DNA from 4 places in the Paracoccus sp. FO-3 genome. Region 1 is predicted to be linked to each of the others. Evidence: riboswitches for the same ligand, from Rfam matches in the RefSeq annotation. Region 1 holds a riboswitch; each other region holds the start of a gene.
The links. A riboswitch is a leader RNA that binds a small molecule or an ion and turns the genes downstream of it on or off. The one in region 1 is predicted to bind cobalamin.
Positions count from the first base shown of each region.

Region 2: it holds a riboswitch for cobalamin, as region 1 does, so the genes downstream of both, FE811_RS02060 (TonB-dependent siderophore receptor) here and FE811_RS07575 (DUF1636 domain-containing protein) in region 1, are expected to answer to the same signal.
Region 3: it holds a riboswitch for cobalamin, as region 1 does, so the genes downstream of both, FE811_RS18610 (ABC transporter substrate-binding protein) here and FE811_RS07575 (DUF1636 domain-containing protein) in region 1, are expected to answer to the same signal.
Region 4: it holds a riboswitch for cobalamin, as region 1 does, so the genes downstream of both, nrdH (glutaredoxin-like protein NrdH) here and FE811_RS07575 (DUF1636 domain-containing protein) in region 1, are expected to answer to the same signal.

Region 1 covers NZ_VCBQ01000019.1:42,890-47,094, reverse strand. The annotation lists gene cobN (cobaltochelatase subunit CobN) at 1-1,040, opposite strand, end outside; gene cobW (cobalamin biosynthesis protein CobW) at 1,043-2,077, opposite strand; gene FE811_RS07575 (DUF1636 domain-containing protein) at 2,081-2,434, opposite strand; cobalamin riboswitch at 2,510-2,712, opposite strand; gene cobO (cob(I)yrinic acid a,c-diamide adenosyltransferase) at 2,750-3,361, shown strand; gene FE811_RS07565 (hypothetical protein) at 3,421-4,205, shown strand, end outside.
Region 2 covers NZ_VCBQ01000005.1:3,845-8,049, reverse strand. The annotation lists gene FE811_RS02070 (PLP-dependent aminotransferase family protein) at 1-172, shown strand, start outside; gene FE811_RS02065 (SLC13 family permease) at 207-1,982, opposite strand; cobalamin riboswitch at 2,122-2,340, shown strand; gene FE811_RS02060 (TonB-dependent siderophore receptor) at 2,475-4,205, shown strand, end outside.
Region 3 covers NZ_VCBQ01000075.1:6,548-10,752, forward strand. The annotation lists gene FE811_RS18600 (ABC transporter ATP-binding protein) at 1-44, opposite strand, end outside; gene FE811_RS18605 (iron ABC transporter permease) at 41-1,090, opposite strand; gene FE811_RS18610 (ABC transporter substrate-binding protein) at 1,087-2,094, opposite strand; cobalamin riboswitch at 2,188-2,387, opposite strand; gene FE811_RS18615 (short-chain fatty acyl-CoA regulator family protein) at 2,449-3,882, opposite strand; gene aceB (malate synthase A) at 4,017-4,205, shown strand, end outside.
Region 4 covers NZ_VCBQ01000005.1:12,172-16,376, reverse strand. The annotation lists gene FE811_RS02110 (DUF6635 family protein) at 1-672, shown strand, start outside; gene FE811_RS28115 (alpha-hydroxy acid oxidase) at 662-1,393, opposite strand; cobalamin riboswitch at 2,124-2,315, shown strand; gene nrdH (glutaredoxin-like protein NrdH) at 2,407-2,628, shown strand; gene nrdI (class Ib ribonucleoside-diphosphate reductase assembly flavoprotein NrdI) at 2,637-3,053, shown strand; gene nrdE (class 1b ribonucleoside-diphosphate reductase subunit alpha) at 3,035-4,205, shown strand, end outside.

The sequences.
Region 1 (4,205 bases):
TCCGGGTCGGGGGCATGGATCACGCGGGCGAATTGCAGGTCGGGGTCGCGCTCTTGCGGTTCCTTGAAGCTGATCGCGCCCAGGAATATGCGGCCGTCCACCTCGGGCAGCACGACATGCATCGCCAGGTCGGCGGCGGAAAGCCCGCGGTCCTCGGCCGCCCAGAGGGCGCGGGGCGCGGTGGACAGCGCCACCTGGAAGACCGGGCAATCCGTGCCGTCGAAGGGCGTGGCGCCGGCATCGTCGCGGGCGGAAAAGGCGGTCAGGTTCACCACCGCGACAAGGCCGGGCAGGTGCGGCGCCAGCCAGTCGGCAAAGCCCGGCGCCTTCAGCGAGGGCGCAAAGACCCCGGTCGCGGCAAAGCCGGCCGTGCGCAGGGCGCGGATCATCGCATCCACCGGCGCCAGGTCGGCCGCGGTCAGGTAGCTGCGATAGAAGCTGACCAGCACGCCGGGTGCGGGGTCGGGCCGGGGGCGGTCGATGACGCCGCGGTCGGGATCGTAGAAGCCGAAGTCAGGGATCGCGGCCTGCCCCTGGACCGGGGCGGCGGGCAGGCCGGCGGCCCCGGCCAGTTCCGCCAGCGCCATCTGCGCCGCGACCGCGCCGCCCTGGTCGCAAAGCGCCGCCAGCCGATGCAGCAGCGGCAGCGGCAGGGTGGAAAACCGCTCCAGCGTTGGGTCGGGACGCCCGTCCGCCGGCAGGAAGGCCAGGGCGATCCCGCGGCGGCGGGCCAGATCCTGAAGGCTGGCGACGCCGTAATGCCAATAGGGCTCGCCGCCGATCAGCCGGACCAGCACGGCGCGGGCGCCGGAAAGCGTTGCCTCGCAATACTGATCGACCGAGACCGGGTGCCGCAGCGCCGAGAGGTTGCACAGCCGCAGCGAAGGCAGCCGCCCGGCAGCGCGATGCCAGCCCGCCGCGAAAGCGCCGAGGTCGCTGTCGGAATAGGACAGCACGACCAGGTCGGCGGGGCCTTGGCCGGGGTCGGTCGGAACCTCGGTCTCTTCCAGCCCACGGCTTTCGCGGAAGACGACATGCATCGTCAGGCAGCCAGGACCGCCCGGATCGCGGCCTCGTCGATGTCGTCATGCTCGGCGATCACCACCAGGCGCGAGGCGCGGGGGGCGTCGCCCCAGGGCCGGTCGTATTGGTGCCGCACCCGCTCGCCCACCGCCTGCACCAGCAGGCGCATGGGCTTGCCGGCGACGGCGACATGGCCCTTGACCCGCAGGATGTTCTGTTCGCGGGCCAGCCGCTCGATGCGGGCGGCAAGCTCGCCGGGGTCGGCGATCTCGGCCAGCTCGATCACCACCGAGTCGAAATCGTCGTGTTCGTGGTCGTCGGCGCCGTCGTGGTGGCTGGGGCGGGCGGCGAGGTCGTCCTCGGCCGCGGCACCCAGGCCCAGGATCACGCGCGGGTCGATCACCCCGTCGGTCAGCGGCAGGATCGGCAGCTTGCGCGGCGCCTCGGCCTCGATCACGGCGCGGGCGGCGGCCAGCCCCTGCTCGCCGGCCAGGTCGGCCTTGGACAGCAGCACGATGTCGGCGCAGGCGATCTGGTCCTCGAACACCTCGGAGAGGGGCGTCTCGTGGTCGAGGCTGTCGTCGGCGGCGCGCTGCGCCTCGACCGCGGCCTCGTCGGGGGCGAAGCGGCCGGCCGCCACCGCCTCGGCATCGGCGAGCGCGATCACCCCGTCCACGGTGATGCGCGAGCGGATCGCCGGCCAGTCGAAGGCTTTCAGCAAGGGCTTGGGCAGGGCTAGGCCCGAGGTCTCGATCAGGATGTGGTCGGGCTTGACCGGCATCGCCATCAGCCGTTCCAGCGTCGGAATGAAGTCGTCGGCGACGGTGCAGCAGATGCAGCCGTTCGACAGCTCCATGATGTTCTCGGCCGGGCAATTCTCGTCGGCGCAGGACTTCAGGATCTCGCCGTCGACGCCCATGGTGCCGAATTCGTTGACCAGCACCGCCAGCCGCTTGCCCTGCGGCTGCGACATCAGGTGGCGGATCAGCGTGGTCTTGCCGGCGCCCAGAAAGCCGGTGATGACGGTGACGGGGGTCTTGGTCAGGTCGCTCATCTTCTATCCAATCGGGGGAATGCGCGCGAGGCTGCGCTTGCGGAAAATCGTGACGCGCTCGCGCCAGGGCACGATGCCGTCGGGGGCCTGGGCATAGGCGGCGGCGCCCAGCAGGATCTCGGTCGCGTCCTCGGCCGACATGCGGCCGTAGACATAGGTCCAGCGGCCCGGCGCCGACAGCGCGATGGCGGCGCCGTTGGCGCAGGCGGACAGGCATTCGACGGGGACGATGCGCACGCCGTCGGGGGCGCCTTCGGCCGCCAGCGCGTCATGCAGCCGCGCGCCGGGCACGGGCTCGCCCTCGGGGACGGGCTGGCCGGCGCGGCAGGTGATGCAGACATGCAGCGTGACGGTCATGCGCCCTTCATCCCTCAAGGCGGCACGAGGCAGGGGACCAGCGCCCAAGCCCCAGCGGGAACACCCCGTCCGCCGGTCAATCCTTCGCGCGCTGGCAGGTCTCCCGGCTTGCGGATTCGGGCCTGGGCCCACGGCCGCCCCGCCTTCCCGGCGTCTCGCCAGTGGCCTCGGGGCGACCTTTCCGGTCACGGTCGCGGGGGCGGCTGCTTCCAGGCGGTTGCCTGTCGCATTCCCTCTTCGCCTGTCGTAGGACAGGAACCAGCGCCTCTCGTCTGTGCGCGCCCGGTCCCGACTTGTCAAGCGAAGGAGTGCCCGATGCAGACCGACGACAATACCCGCCACGCCGAGAAGATGGCCCGGATCAAGGCCGCCCGCGACCGGATGATGGCCGAGAAGCAGGGCGAGAAGGGCCTGGTCATCGTCCATACCGGCAAGGGCAAGGGCAAGTCGTCCTCGGGCTTCGGCATGATCCTGCGCTGCATCGCCCATGGCATGCCCTGCGCGGTGGTGCAGTTCATCAAGGGCGCCTGGGACACCGGCGAGCGGCGGTTGCTGACCACGCATTTCGGCGACCTGTGCCAGTTCCACGCCATGGGCGAGGGCTTCACCTGGGAAACCCAGGACCGCGAGCGCGACATCGCCGCCGCCCGCGCCGGCTGGGAAAAGGCCAAGGAACTGATCCGCGATCCGCAGATCCGCATGGTCCTGCTGGACGAGATCAACATCGCGCTGCGCTATGACTACCTGGACCTGGACGAGGTGCTGGATTTCCTGCGCAGCGAAAAACCGCCGATGACGCATGTGGTCCTGACCGGGCGCAACGCCAAGCCGGAACTGATCGAGCTTGCCGATCTTGTGTCCGAGATGGAGCAGGTCAAGCATCCCTTCCGCGATGGCATCAAGGCGCAACCGGGGGTGGAGTTCTAGCCTGTTTCCTGTCATCTGCCGCTTGTGCAGGATCAGTGAATTCGAAAGGATGTTCGGACATGTTTGCGAGACAAGGCCTTGTGGCGCTGCTGGCGATCTGCCCCGTCTCGGCGGCCTGGGCCGTGCCTGCCACCGAAGAGGGGGCCGCGCGGCTGCGCGGCGTTTTCCAGACCTATTTCGGCGGCGCCGAGGGCGTGGTCGCCGTCACCCCCCAGGGCGAAAGCTATGAGCTGCGGATCGACCCGGCGCCGCTTCTGGCGCAGGTTCCGGCCGAGCAGGCCCAGGTCAGCGTCTCGGCCCTGACCTATCGGCTGACCGACAATGGCGACGGCAGCTGGGGCGTCAGCGAGGACCAGGTGCTGAGCTGGTCGGTGGTGGTGCCGCGCCTGTTCGAGCAGAAGGGCACGACCAGGGTCGAATCCACCGGCATCTGGGACGAGGGGCTGATGAGTTTCCGCGAACAGACGGCGGTGATGACGGATTACGTCATCGAGTCGGTGCAATATGCGCCCCCGCCGCCGCCCGGCGCCGAAGCCGCGCCCGAACAGCCCCCGGCCGAGCCCGAGATCATCTCGCGCGATCACCAGCGCACGGCGCGGATGGAGATGTCGCTGACCGGCGGGCCCGGCAAGGCCGGCGGCGTCGACCAGGCCATGAACTTCACCGCCGAGGGGCTGGAGCTGTCGCAGGAGATCCTGATGGCTCCGGGCGGCCAGCCGATGACCTTCCAGATCACCGCGCCCGGCTACGAGGGCAGCGGCCAGATCACCGGCGCGCGCACCGAAGGCATGCTGTCCCTGCTCGCCTGGTTCGTCGCCCATCCGTCCGAGGAGCGGATCGAGGG
Region 2 (4,205 bases), on a different contig from region 1:
TCATGCGATGGCCGAGGGGGTCTGCATCTCGCCCTCCAGCGTCTTCGACCCCGAGGGGCTGGACCGCCGTTCGCTGCGGCTGAACTTTACCCTGAACCCGCCCGAGCGGCTGGAAGAGGGCTGCCGCCGCCTGGCCCGCGCCATCCGCGCCGCGCTGGCCGAGACGGGCTGAACCGGGACGTCACACTGCCGCGTCTGACCGCCCGTCAGACCGGCCAGACCAGCAGGATCAGCGGCACGCCGGTCAGCACCACCAGCGCCGACAGCGGCGCCCCCAGCCGGGCGTAGTCGCCAAAGCGATAGCCGCCCGGCCCCATCACCAGCGTGTTGCACTGATGCCCGATGGGGGTCAGGAAATCGCAGCCTGCCCCCACCGCCACCGCCATCAGGAAGGCATCGGGCCGATAGCCGAGCTGGTCGGCAAAGGTCGCGGCGATGGGGGCCATGACCAGCACGGTCGCGGCATTGTTCAGGAAGGGCGTGACCGCCATGGCCGTGACCAGGATCAGCGTCACCGCGCCCCAGACCGGCAGGCCCGTCGCCGCCTGCGACAGCCACGCGCCCAGCAGGTCGGTCACGCCGGTCTTTTGCAGCGCCTCGCTGACCGGGATCAGCGCGCCCAGCATGATCAGGATCGGCCATTCGATGGCCTCATAGGCTGCCTCGGCGCTGATCGCGCCGGTCAGGATCATCAGCACGGCGGCGGCGAAGAAGGCGACGGCGACCGGCACCAGCCCCGCCGCCGTCGCCGCCATGGCGACCGCCAGGATCAGCACCGGCAGCAATTGCTTGCGCACCCCGCCCAGCCGGATATGGCGCTCGGCCAGGGGCAGCAGGCCCAGCACGCGCATCCGCTCGGGCAACAGCTCGATCGGCCCCTGCACCAGCAGCACGTCGCCCGCCGCCAGCACCGTCCGGCTGAGCCGCTGCGTCATGCGATGCCCGGCGCGCGAAATCGCGATCAGGTTCACGCCATGCTGGTCGAACAGCGCGATCCGCCCCACCGTCTGGCCGACCAGAAGCGAGGCCGGCGCGATCACCGCCTCGATCACGCCGATCTTGTCGGCCGGCAGCCCCTCTTCGGCCCCCGCATCCTGCCGGGTCAGCTCCATGCCCAGCTTGGTCACGGCGCGTTCCAGCGCATTCGGCTCGCCGCGCAACAGCAGGGTGTCGCCCATCTCGATCACGGTGTCGGGCAGCGTCACCGCGCGGCGCGCGCCGCCGCGGATCAGCCCGGTCACGGCCACCTCGCCATCGACGGCGCTGAGATACTCGCCCACCGTCATGCCGACGATGCCGGCGCCCTCGGGGACGGTGGCCTCGGTGTGATAGTCGCTGATGTTCACCGCCTCGCTCAGCGAGGCCGTCGCACGGCGGTCGCGCGGCAGCAGCCGATGGGCGAAAAGCAGGAAGACCAGCCCCACCAGCGACAGGCCGAGGCCGACCGGCGCATAGTCGAACATGGTGAAGGGCTGGCCCGTCATCTGCTCGCGCACCCGCGAGACGATGATGTTGGGCGAGGTGCCGACCAGCGTGATCAGCCCGCCCAGGAGCGAGCCGAAGGCCATCGGCATCAGATAGGCCGAGGGCGAATGCCCCGAGCGCCGCGCCATCTTCAGCGCCGCCGGCATCAGCATGGCCAGCGCGCCGATGTTCTTGACCAGCGCCGACAGGCCCGTGACCGAGCCGACCAGCACCAGAAGCTGCCAGCGCAGGGTCCGCAACCGCCCGAGCATCCGGCGCATCACCGCCTCGATCACGCCCGAGCGCGAGATGCCGGCGCTGACCACCAGCGCGCTGCCGACGATGATGACGATGTCGTCGCTGAAGCCGCGGAACGCCTCCTCCGGCTTGACCGTGCCGGCCAGCAGCGAGGCCAGCAGCGCGATCATCGCCACCACGTCGTAGCGCAGCCGCCCCCAGACGAACAGCGCCATCATCGCGCAAAGGATCAGCACGGCCAGGATCTGCGGCATGGCCATCGCTTGACCTTCCCTTCCGTCGGATACCTGACCCAATGCCGCGGCCCGGCGGGCGGTTCCGCGGCCGCGTTCCCGGACAGGTTGTCGCGGCGGCCGGGTGCCGGGTGCATTGCCGCTTGACAGCCGGCGCCCGGCTGCGGCAATGCGGGGCCGCTACGGTTCCGGCGGGCTTGCGCGCCGGATGAAAAGGGAACACCGGTGCGCCCGCCGGCCGCGATGCGGCCAGGGCAAGGCCGGGGCTGCCCCCGCAACTGTAAGCGGTGAGCGACGGTCGAACGTGCCACTGGGATCTCCTGGGAAGGCCGGCCTGAGCAGCGATCCGCGAGCCAGGAGACCTGCCGTGGCGATCACCCATTTCCGGCGCGGGGCGCGTCTGGAAAGCGGCCGTTCCGCAGAGGTGACGATCGTCGTCTTGCGGTCGGGCCTGCCAGCCTTTCCGCAGGGCATTTCTGCAAATCGCGGGCCGCGGGCCCGTGCTGGAAAGGCTTTGGAATGTTCAGAACTCCGGTTTCCCTGCTGGCCGCCACCGCCGCCCTGCTGCCGGCGGCCGCCACCGGCCAGGAAGGCTATCGCCTGGACGAGGTGGTGATCTCGGGCGGGCTGACCGCCGTGGCCGAGGGCGGCTATGCCCGCGCCCATACCGTGCTGACCGCCGCCGAGATCGAGGCCAGGGGCATCGCCACCGTGCAGGACGCGCTGCGCGCCGTGCCGGGGGTTTCGGTCTCGGCCACCGGCTCGACCTTCACCCAAGTCCGCATCCGCGGCGGCGAGGGCAACCACACGCTGATCCTGATCGACGGGATCGAGGCGACGGGCGGGGCCGACGAATACATCCTGTCCGGGCTGGAGACCGCCAATATCGAACGCATCGAGGTGCTGCGCGGGCCGCAATCGGTCTATTACGGCTCGAACGCCTCGGCGGGCGTCATCAATATCATCACCCGCAAGGGGGAACCGGGGCTGCATTACGGCGGCTCGGTCGAGCTGGGCAACGGCGCCGCCGCCTCGGCCCATGTCAGCCAGCGCGGCGCGCAGGGCGGGATCGCGCTGACCCTCTCGGCGCGGGACGACCACGGCTATGACCAGTCGGGCGACGGCGGCGAAAAGGACGGGACCAACCGCAAGACCATCGGGCTTTCGGGCGACTGGCAGATCGGCGAGGATCTGCGCCTGGGCACCACCCTGCGCCGCGCGAAGGAGAAATACGATTACGATTCCACCAGCTGGTCCGCGACCAGCGCGCAGGAATATGTGGTGGACGACCCGCACAAATACAGCGAACGCGACGAGTTCCAGGGCGGGATCTGGGCCGAATATTCCATGCTGGGCGGCCGGCTGACGCATCGGCTGGACTATCAGGACACGATCTACAAGCAAAGCTACGAGGGCGGCCCGGTCACGCGCGGCGAGACGCGCAAGCTGAAATACCGCGGCAGCTTCGGCATCGACGGCACGGTGGCCGAGGCGTCGCACCTGCTGAACGTGCTGGCCGAGCGGCAAAGGGACGAAAGCTCCTCGGCCCCGGAAAACCGGCGCGAGATGACCTCGGTCGCGCTGGAGTATCGCGGCTTTCTGGACAACGGGCTGGATGTCCAGGCCGGTGTCCGCCACGACGGCAACAAGGTGTTCGAGGACTTCACCAGCTGGAACCTGGGCCTGTCCTGGCACGTGCCGGACCGGCCCTTCCGCCTGCACGCCTCGGCCGGGACCGGGCTGGTCAACCCGTCCTATTTCGAGCTTTACGCCAATGCGGATTATGGCTCTTCGGTCTACCTGGGCAATCCGAACCTGAAGCCCGAAAGGAACCGCGGATTCGACCTGGGCGTCGAGGCGCAACTTCCCAATGGCATGGGCGTGGTCGACGTCACCTGGTTCAAGGAGGATCTGGAGGACGAGATCAAGGATTACGTGATGCGCGTCGAGAACGGCACGCAGTATATCAGCTATCGCAACCTGCCCGGCGAAAGCCCGCGCGAAGGGGTCGAGGTGACCGCCCGCATCAAGGCGACCGACACGCTGGATGTCGCGCTGAACTACACCTATCTGGACGCCAAGGAACCCAGCGGCGCGGTCGAGGTGCGCCGGCCTCGGCACGAACTGGGCCTGTCGGCGACGCTGGCCGTCCTGGAAGGGCGCGGCACCGTCACGGCCGACATCCGGCATGTCTCGGGCAATTGGGATACCCAATACTGGACCTATGATCCCGCTTCGCAAAGCTACGAT
Region 3 (4,205 bases), on a different contig from region 1:
CGCACGGCATGGCTGGCGCCGACGGCTTCCAGGATGGGCGTCATCGCTGCCGGCCCCGGATCATGACCACGGCAAAGGCAGGCGCGCCGACCAACGCGGTGATGACGCCGATGGGCAGCACCTGGCCGGGAATGACGATGCGCGAGACGACGTCGGACAGCACCAGGAACACCGCCCCCGCCAGCGCCGTCGCCGGGACCAGCCTGGCATGGCGCGGCCCGACGAGGATGCGCATCGCATGCGGCACCACCAGCCCGACGAAGCCGATGGCCCCGGCGATCGAGACCATGATTGCCGTCGCCAGCGAGGCCGTGCCGATCAGCAGCGCCTGCGTGCGCCGCAGGTCGATGCCAAGCGACGCGGCGCTTTCCGCCCCGAAGGCGAAGGCGTCGAGCGTGCGCGCATGCCACAGCCCGACCCCCAGCGCCAGCGCCGCCATCGGCACCGCGACCCAGCTGTCCGGCCAGCGCACGCCCGACAGGTTGCCCAGCAGCCAGAACATGATGCCGCGCGCCTGCTCGGCGCTGGCCGATTGCGCGATGATCAGCGCGGTCAGCGCGTTGAACATCTGCGAGCCGGCGATGCCCGCCAGGATGATGACCCCGGCGCCGCGCATCCCGGTCCCGCCGCCGGCGGCGCGCGCCAGCGCCGCGACCAGCGCGAAGGCGGTCAGCGCCCCGGCAAAGGCGCCCGCCGACATGCTGAGCAGCCTTGCGCCGATCCCCGCCACCGCGACCGTGACCGCCCCGGTCGAGGCCCCGGCCGAAATCCCCAGCAGATAGGGCTCGGCCAGGGGGTTGCGCAGCAGCGCCTGCAGGATCAGCCCCGACAGCGCCAGGCTTGCGCCGCCGCAGGCCGCGACCACCGCCCGCGACAGCCGGTAATGCCAGATCACGCTGGCGTCGATCGGGTCGAGCGCCGCCGAGCCAAGCCCGGCCTTGACCGCCAGCACCTCGATGACGGTGGCCAGCGGAATGCGCGTCTCGCCCACCGCCGTGCCGAAGAGCAGCGCCGCGACCAGCACGGCGGGGGCCAGCCACAGCCAGCCCCGATTGCGCCCCGTGCTGCGGGTCGCGGCGCGCGGCCTCATTGCAGGTCGAACCCGGCCAGCGAGTCCGCCAGCGATTCCAGCGCGTAGATCGCGCGCACCGAGGGGTCCATCGCATTGGCCGGCATGGTCAGGATGCGGTCGTTCTTCACCGCCTCCATCTCGCTTGTCACCGGGTCCGAGGTCAGGAAATCGCGCTTGACGGCGATGTCGTCGGCGGGAAAGCGGCGGCGGTTCATCTCGGCCGCGACGATGAAGGCCGGGCCGGCCTTGGCGATGGTTTCCCAGCCGACGGTCGGCCATTCCTCGGGCGAGGCGACGACGTTCTGCACACCCAGCTTGGACAGCATCCAGCCCGGCACGCCATTGGCGCCCGCGACATAGGGGTCGATCTCGATCTCGGCCGAGGAATACCAGAACAGGCCCGACACGCCCTCGGGCAGGTCCAGCGCCTGCGCCCGCTCGACCGCCGCCGCCTCGCGCGCCTTCAGGTCGGCGATCACCTCGGCCCCGCGCTCCGATACGTCGAAGATCGCCGCCAGTTCCTCGATGCCCTGGTAAAGCAGCGCGGTGTCGAACAGGACCGAGCGCGCGCCGTCCATGCTTTGCGTATTGTCCTTGCCGACGCATTCGGTCGGCATGATCCAGCTGGGGATCTGCGCGTCGTCGAACATCTCGCGCGTGCCGACCGCGCCCTGCGGGCCGATCATCCATTCATAGGCCGTGACCACCAGCCCAGGCTTCTTGGCCAGCACGCTTTCGAAGCTGGGGGCGCTGTCGGCCAGCCGTTCGACCCTGGCGTCCGCCTCGGCAAATTCGGGCAGGACCGGGTTGATCCACAGCGCCGTGCCCGCCACCTTGTCGGCCAGCCCCAGCATATACAGGATCTCGGTCGTGCTTTGCCCGACGCTGACGACGCTTTCGGGCGCCTTGTCGAAAGTGACCTCGTGGCCGCAGCTGGTCAGGGTCAGCGGGTATTCGGTGCCCGCCAGCGCCATCGGCGCCAGGGTGGATGTGGCGATGATCGCCGTGGTGAGCCTCAGCATGATGTTTCCTTCCGCTACATCATGAACAGGCCGGATGAGCGGATGGAGACCGGGCCAATGCCGGTCGCAACCCCTCCCGAGCCGACCCGCTCGGATTGGTCAAACGTCGTCGGCAGGTCTCCTGACTGGCGGGTCACGGCAGGGATGCGGCCTTCCCATGGCACGGGGCCACAGTGGCGTTTTCGCATCCTGCTCGCCGCCTACAGTTGCGGGGGCAGTTCCGGTTCGGGGCCTTGCGACCCCGGCGGATTCCCTTTCAATTCCTTGCGGAAACCGACGCGCTCTCCCTAGCTGCCGGCGCGGGCGCTGGCAAGCGTCAGCATGGGCGCCCGGCCACGGCCTGCCGGCGGGCGCCTAGCCCTCCTCGAAGCTGAAGATGGCCAGGCTGCGCTCGCGCTCGTTCACGCGCAGGCGGCGGTTGATCGGGGCATGGGCGCGGGCCGAGCAATCCGGCCGCTCGCAGAGATAGCAGTTCAGACCGATGTCCACCGGCCGGCTGCGGTCGAGATCGATGCCGTCGGCATAGACCAGCCGCGGTGCATAGGCCACGTCGCAGCCCAGCCCGATCGCCAGCCGCTGCGCGGGCGCGCCATGGGTGCCGCCGGCCCGCGTCACCGTGCGCGCGATCGAGAAATAGCTGGCGCCCTCAGGCATCCGGATGACCTGGGTTTGCACCCGCTCTGGCGTCTCGAAGGCGGCATGGATGTTCCACAACGGGCAGGTGCCGCCGAAGCGCGAGAACGGGAACCGCCCGGCGCTGAAGCGTTTCGAGATGTTGCCGGCCCGGTCCACCCGCACGAAGAAGAACGGAATGCCCCGCGCCTCGGGGCGTTGCAGCGTGGACATGCGATGCGCGGTCTGCTCGAAGCTGGCGCCGAAGCGGTGGCCCAGCAGCTCGACATCGTAGCGCGCCGATTCGCAGGCGGCGAGGAAGCGGGCATAGGGCATCATCAGCGCCGCCGCGAAGTAATTCGCCAGGCTCACCCGCATCAGCGCGACGGCCGGCGGGTCGGCCAGTCCCGCCTCGTCGACCAACCGGGCGATCAGCGGTTCCTGCTCCAGCCGCGCCAGCAGCACGCCGATCTGGAAGCGGCGGCTGGATTGCGCCAGCAGTTCCGACAGCATCAGCTCGCGCCGGTGCGGGTCGAAGCGGCGCAGCTGCTCGCCCATGACCGGCGCTGGCAGGATGCGCACAGCGATGCCATGCGCGGCCAGCCGGCCGGTCAGCGCCATGTGCGGCTCGTTGCGGTGCAGCGCCAGTTCCTCGGCCAGCGCCTCGGCGGCACGGTCCAGCGCATCGACATGGTTGCGCCGGGCATAGAACCAGCCGCGCACCGCATCGACCGGGCGCGAGGTGCCGGCCAGCGCCTCGACCTTGTCGCGGTCGGTCAGCGGGTTGTCGTCGGCCTGCGGCTGCAGCAGCGCCTGGCGGTGGCTGTCATGCAGCCGCACGAAGGCCGCCGCGATCCGCGGCGAGGCTTGCAGCACCGCCTCGATCTCGGCGCGGGACGGTGCGCCCGCCTCCAGAACCGGATCCTTCAGCGCCGCGGCGAAATCCGCCGCAAGCTGCGCGTCGGTCGAGGGTGCCAGTTCGGCGATGTTCATGTCATAGACCTCGGCCAGCCGCATCAGGAAGCGCGCCGAGGCCGGGCGCTGGTCGGATTCGATCAGCGTGACATAGCTGGCCGAGACGCCCAGCTCGGCCGCCATCTGCGCCTGGGTCAGCCCCAGCGACTGGCGCAGCACGCGCAGGCGCTGGCCGATGATCAGTTTCTCGCCTCGGGCCATGTGACAAACCTTACAAGTTCTGCGGCTGCACGGTGACAAGACTGACCGCAACACCCGTTGTTTTCAAAGCAATAATGCACATGCAGCATGACATTACTACTGTGACATTGCGCCGTGAATCACAGGAGGCCGCCATGCCGCTCGACCGCAATGCCCCACCGCTTCCGCCCGTCGTCCTGCGCGCCGTGCCGGGCGCGGATCATGTCCTGACCCCCGAGGCGCTGGGTTTCGTCGCCGCATTGCAGGCCCGCTTCGGCCTGCGGCTGCATGCGCTGATGGTCGCCCGCGCCCGCCGGCAGGAGCGCATCGACCGGGGCGAGTTG
Region 4 (4,205 bases), on a different contig from region 1:
CCGCTGTTCCTGCTGGTGCGGCTGGCCGCGCCGCTTCTGCGCCGGATCGGGCTGCGGCGCGCCGGCGACTGGCTGTCGCGCCGGCAGATCTTCCTGAAATCCGACGTGGCGCAAAGGATCGAGGCCGATCTGGCCCATTTCATCGACGACCTGGCCGAAAAGGGGCTGGCGCCCCAGGCCGCGCCGCAAAGCGTCGCCCGCGCCGTCTCGGACTATGCCGAGACCCGCAATGCGGTCTCCGAGATCACCACCTCGGTCCTGGTGCTGGGCTCGGGGCTCTTGCTGTTCCACCGCGCCACGCCGGGGGTGATCTCGCTGGCCGGGCCGGTCGCGCATCTGCGGGCGCAGGCACAGGCGGTCGAGGATTTCGCGCTGGGAAGCTGGGCCGGCCGCATGTGGTATGGCGCCTTCCCGCGAGAGCTTTCCAGCGTGGATCTGCTGCTGACCGGGGTGGTGCTGGCCATGCTCGCCTCGGTCCTGACGACCTTTGCCGGGCTGGTCGCCGATCCGGTCCAGCTTTGGACCGGCATCCACAAGCGCCGGGTGCTGCGGCTGCTGCGCCGGCTCGACCGGGCCGAGGACGGGCCGGGGCTGGGGCGCGAACATGTGCTGGCCCGACTGGGCGACCTGTCGGATGCGGCGCTGAGCCTGTGGCGCAGCTTCAAGGGCTAGGCCAAAGCACGGTTTCGTCGATCCCGGCCAGGTCGCAGCGTCCGGTCAGGGCCATGGCGACCTCCAGCTCGGCGCGCAGGATGGTCAGCATATGCGCGACTCCCGCCGCGCCGCCCACGGCCAGGGCGTGGATCTGCGGCCGCCCGACCAGCACCGCCGATGCCCCCAGCGCCAGGGCCTTCAGCGCATCGGTGCCGCGACGGATGCCGCCGTCGCACAGCACCGGAATGCGCCCGGCGACCTGGCGGGCGACGACCGCCAGAGCCTCGGCCGTCGCCGGCAGCGTGTCCAGCGCCCGCCCGCCGTGGTTCGAGACGATCACCCCGTCCACCCCAGCCGCGACCGCACGCTCGGCATCATGCGCCGACATGATGCCCTTGAGCAGCAGCGGCAACCGGGTCTGCGACTTCCGCCGCGCTCTTTGATCTGGCGCGCGGTCACGACGGTGACGGTCCGTGGCGTGTCGAGCAGCGGCGCGGTGATCTTGTCCGAGGCGCTTTCGGTGGTCTTGTAGCGGGTCTCGGCCTCGCTGCCCTGCTGGCGGCGGATGACCGCCGTGTCCAGCGTCACGGTGTCCTGCGCCTGGGCGGGGCCGCCGACCCCCGCGGAAATGGCAAGGACCGGAAGCAGGCCCAGGGTCGGCAGCAATTGCGCGGCAGACCCCGAGGCTGGCGGTTTGGGATGGGTTTTGTTCATGGGTTATCCCGGCACAAAGATGCATCCCCTTCCACCGGCAGGCAGAGACGACATGAAGTGTTGACTTATCAATGGCTTGCGCTCTGGCGCGCCGGAACGGGAACGGGAACCGGAACGGGAACGGGAACGGGAACGGGAACGGGAACGGGAACGGGAACGGGAACGGGAACGGGAACGGGAACGGGAACGGGAACGGGAACGGGAACGGGAACGGGAACGGGAACGGGAACGGGAACGGGAACGGGAACGGGAACGGGAACGGGAACGGGAACGGGAACGGGAACGGGAACGGGAACGGGAACGGGAACGGGAACGGGAACGGGAACGGGAACGGGAACGGGAACGGGAACGGGAACGGGAACGGGAACGGGAACGGGAACGGGAACGGGAACGGGAACGGGAACGGGAACGGGAACGGGAACGGGAACGGGAACGGGAACGGGAACGGGAACGGGAACGGGAACGGGAACGGGAACGGGAACGGGAACGGAGCCCCGGTTCACGCGCGCGCGATCCACGCAAGAGGGCGAATTGTCGCGCTTTGTCAAACGACGCGACGTCATTCCATGCCATGTCCCCGCGCCTGTTGCCATAATCCAACAGCCGCGCAGGTGCGGCGGCCCGTGGCCGCAGCCTGCCCACCACCATGGCCCGGCGGCAAATCGAGCCCTTGGCGCGATCCGGGAACCCACCAGATATTCCGGGCACAGCCCGGCCATCCACTAAATATGGATTGACCCGGCCCGTGACCCGTGGCTAACTGCCGGGGTCATGGTTGCCCTGGGGCCGACTCGGGGATGAAAAGGGAAGCCGGTGAAAAGCCGGCACTGCCCCCGCAGCTGTAAGCGGCGAGCGACGCTGGAATGCCACTGGGGCCAAGGCTCCGGGAAGGCCGGCTAAGCCGAGACCCGCAAGTCAGAAGACCTGCCATGGCGCGAAAGGACGAAACCGTGCGGCGGGCGCGGGGCTGGAACAGGGTCCGGTGGCACGCCCATCGGCCCGGCCCCCTCTTGCCGACAGAACAGAAGGAGCCGAGCCATGTCCATCACCGTTTACTCCAAGCCCGCCTGCGTGCAATGCACCGCCACCACGCGGGCGCTCGACGCGCGCGGCCTGGCCTATCAGCTGATCGACCTGACCGAGGACGACGCGGCGATGGAACTGGTCGTCTCGCTGGGCTATCGCCAGGCCCCGGTGGTCGTCGCCGGCGATGCGCATTGGGCGGGCTTCCGGCCCGACATGATCGGCCGGCTGTCCTGACCGGCGCCATGGGCGGGCTGGTCTATTATTCCTCGGCCTCGGGGAACACCGCGCGCTTCGTGGCGCGGCTGGGGCTGGCGGCCGGGCGCATCCCGGTCTCGCCGTGCGATCCGCTGCCCGAGGCGGCAACGCCCTATGTGCTGATCTGCCCGACCTATGCCGACGGGACCGGCCGGGGCGCGGTGCCCAAGCAGGTGATCCGCTTCCTGAACGATCCCGCCCGCCGCGCCGGCCTGCGCGGCGTCATCGCCGCCGGCAACCGCAATTTCGGGGCGACCTATGCCTTGGCCGGCCGGGTGATTTCTGACAAGTGCAACGTCCCCGTGCTGTATCGATTCGAGCTGGCGGGGACTGATCTGGATATTTCCCGCGTCCGTGCGGGGCTTGAGAAATTCTGGGGGACGGAATGCTTGACGATGGCGTAAAGGCCGAGCTGGACTATCACGCGCTGAACGCGATGCTGAACCTTTACGACGGCGAGGGCCGCATCCGCTTCGACGCGGATCGCAAGGCCGCGCGGCAGTATTTCCTGCAGCATGTCAACCAGAACACCGTCTTCTTCCACTCGCTGGACGAGAAGCTGGGCTACCTGGTGGACGAAGGCTATTACGAGGCCGAAGTCCTGGACCAGTATCCGCGCGCCTTCCTGCACCGGATCTGGGACGCGGCCTATGCGCGCAAGTTCCGCTTTCCGACCTTCCTGGGCGCCTTCAAGTATTATACCAGCTACACGCTGAAGACCCGCGACGGGCGGCGCTATCTGGAACGCTACGAGGACCGGGTGGTCATGGTCGCGCTGGCCTTGGCGCGCGGCGACGAGGATCTCGCCATGCGCTTCATGGAGGAAATCCTGTCGGGCCGGTTCCAGCCCGCGACGCCGACCTTCCTGAACGCCGGCAAGAAATCGCGCGGCGAACTGATCTCGTGCTTCCTGCTGCGGCTGGAGGACAACATGGAAAGCATCGGCCGCGGCATCAATTCGGCGCTGCAGCTTTCCAAGCGCGGCGGCGGCGTCGCCCTGATGCTGACCAACCTGCGCGAGGCCGGGGCGCCGATCAAGGGGATCGAGAACCAGTCCTCGGGCGTCATCCCGGTGATGAAACTGCTGGAGGACAGCTTTTCCTATGCCAACCAGCTGGGCGCGCGGCAAGGCGCGGGGGCGGTCTACCTGAACGCGCATCACCCCGACATCCTGCGCTTCCTGGACACCAAGCGCGAGAATGCCGACGAGAAGATCCGCATCAAGACGCTGTCGCTCGGGGTGGTGATCCCGGACGTGACCTTCGAACTGGCCAAGAAGAACGAGGACATGTACCTGTTCTCGCCCCATGACGTGGAAAAGGTCTATGGCATGGCCTTCTCGGAGATTTCCGTCACCGAGAAATACGCCGAGATGGTGGACGACAAGCGCATCCGCAAGAAAAAGATCAACGCCCGCGCCTTCTTCCAGACCCTGGCCGAGATCCAGTTCGAAAGCGGCTATCCCTATATCATGTTCGAGGACACGGTGAACCGCGCCAACCCGGTCGCCGGCCGCATCAGCATGTCGAACCTGTGCAGCGAGATCCTGCAGGTCA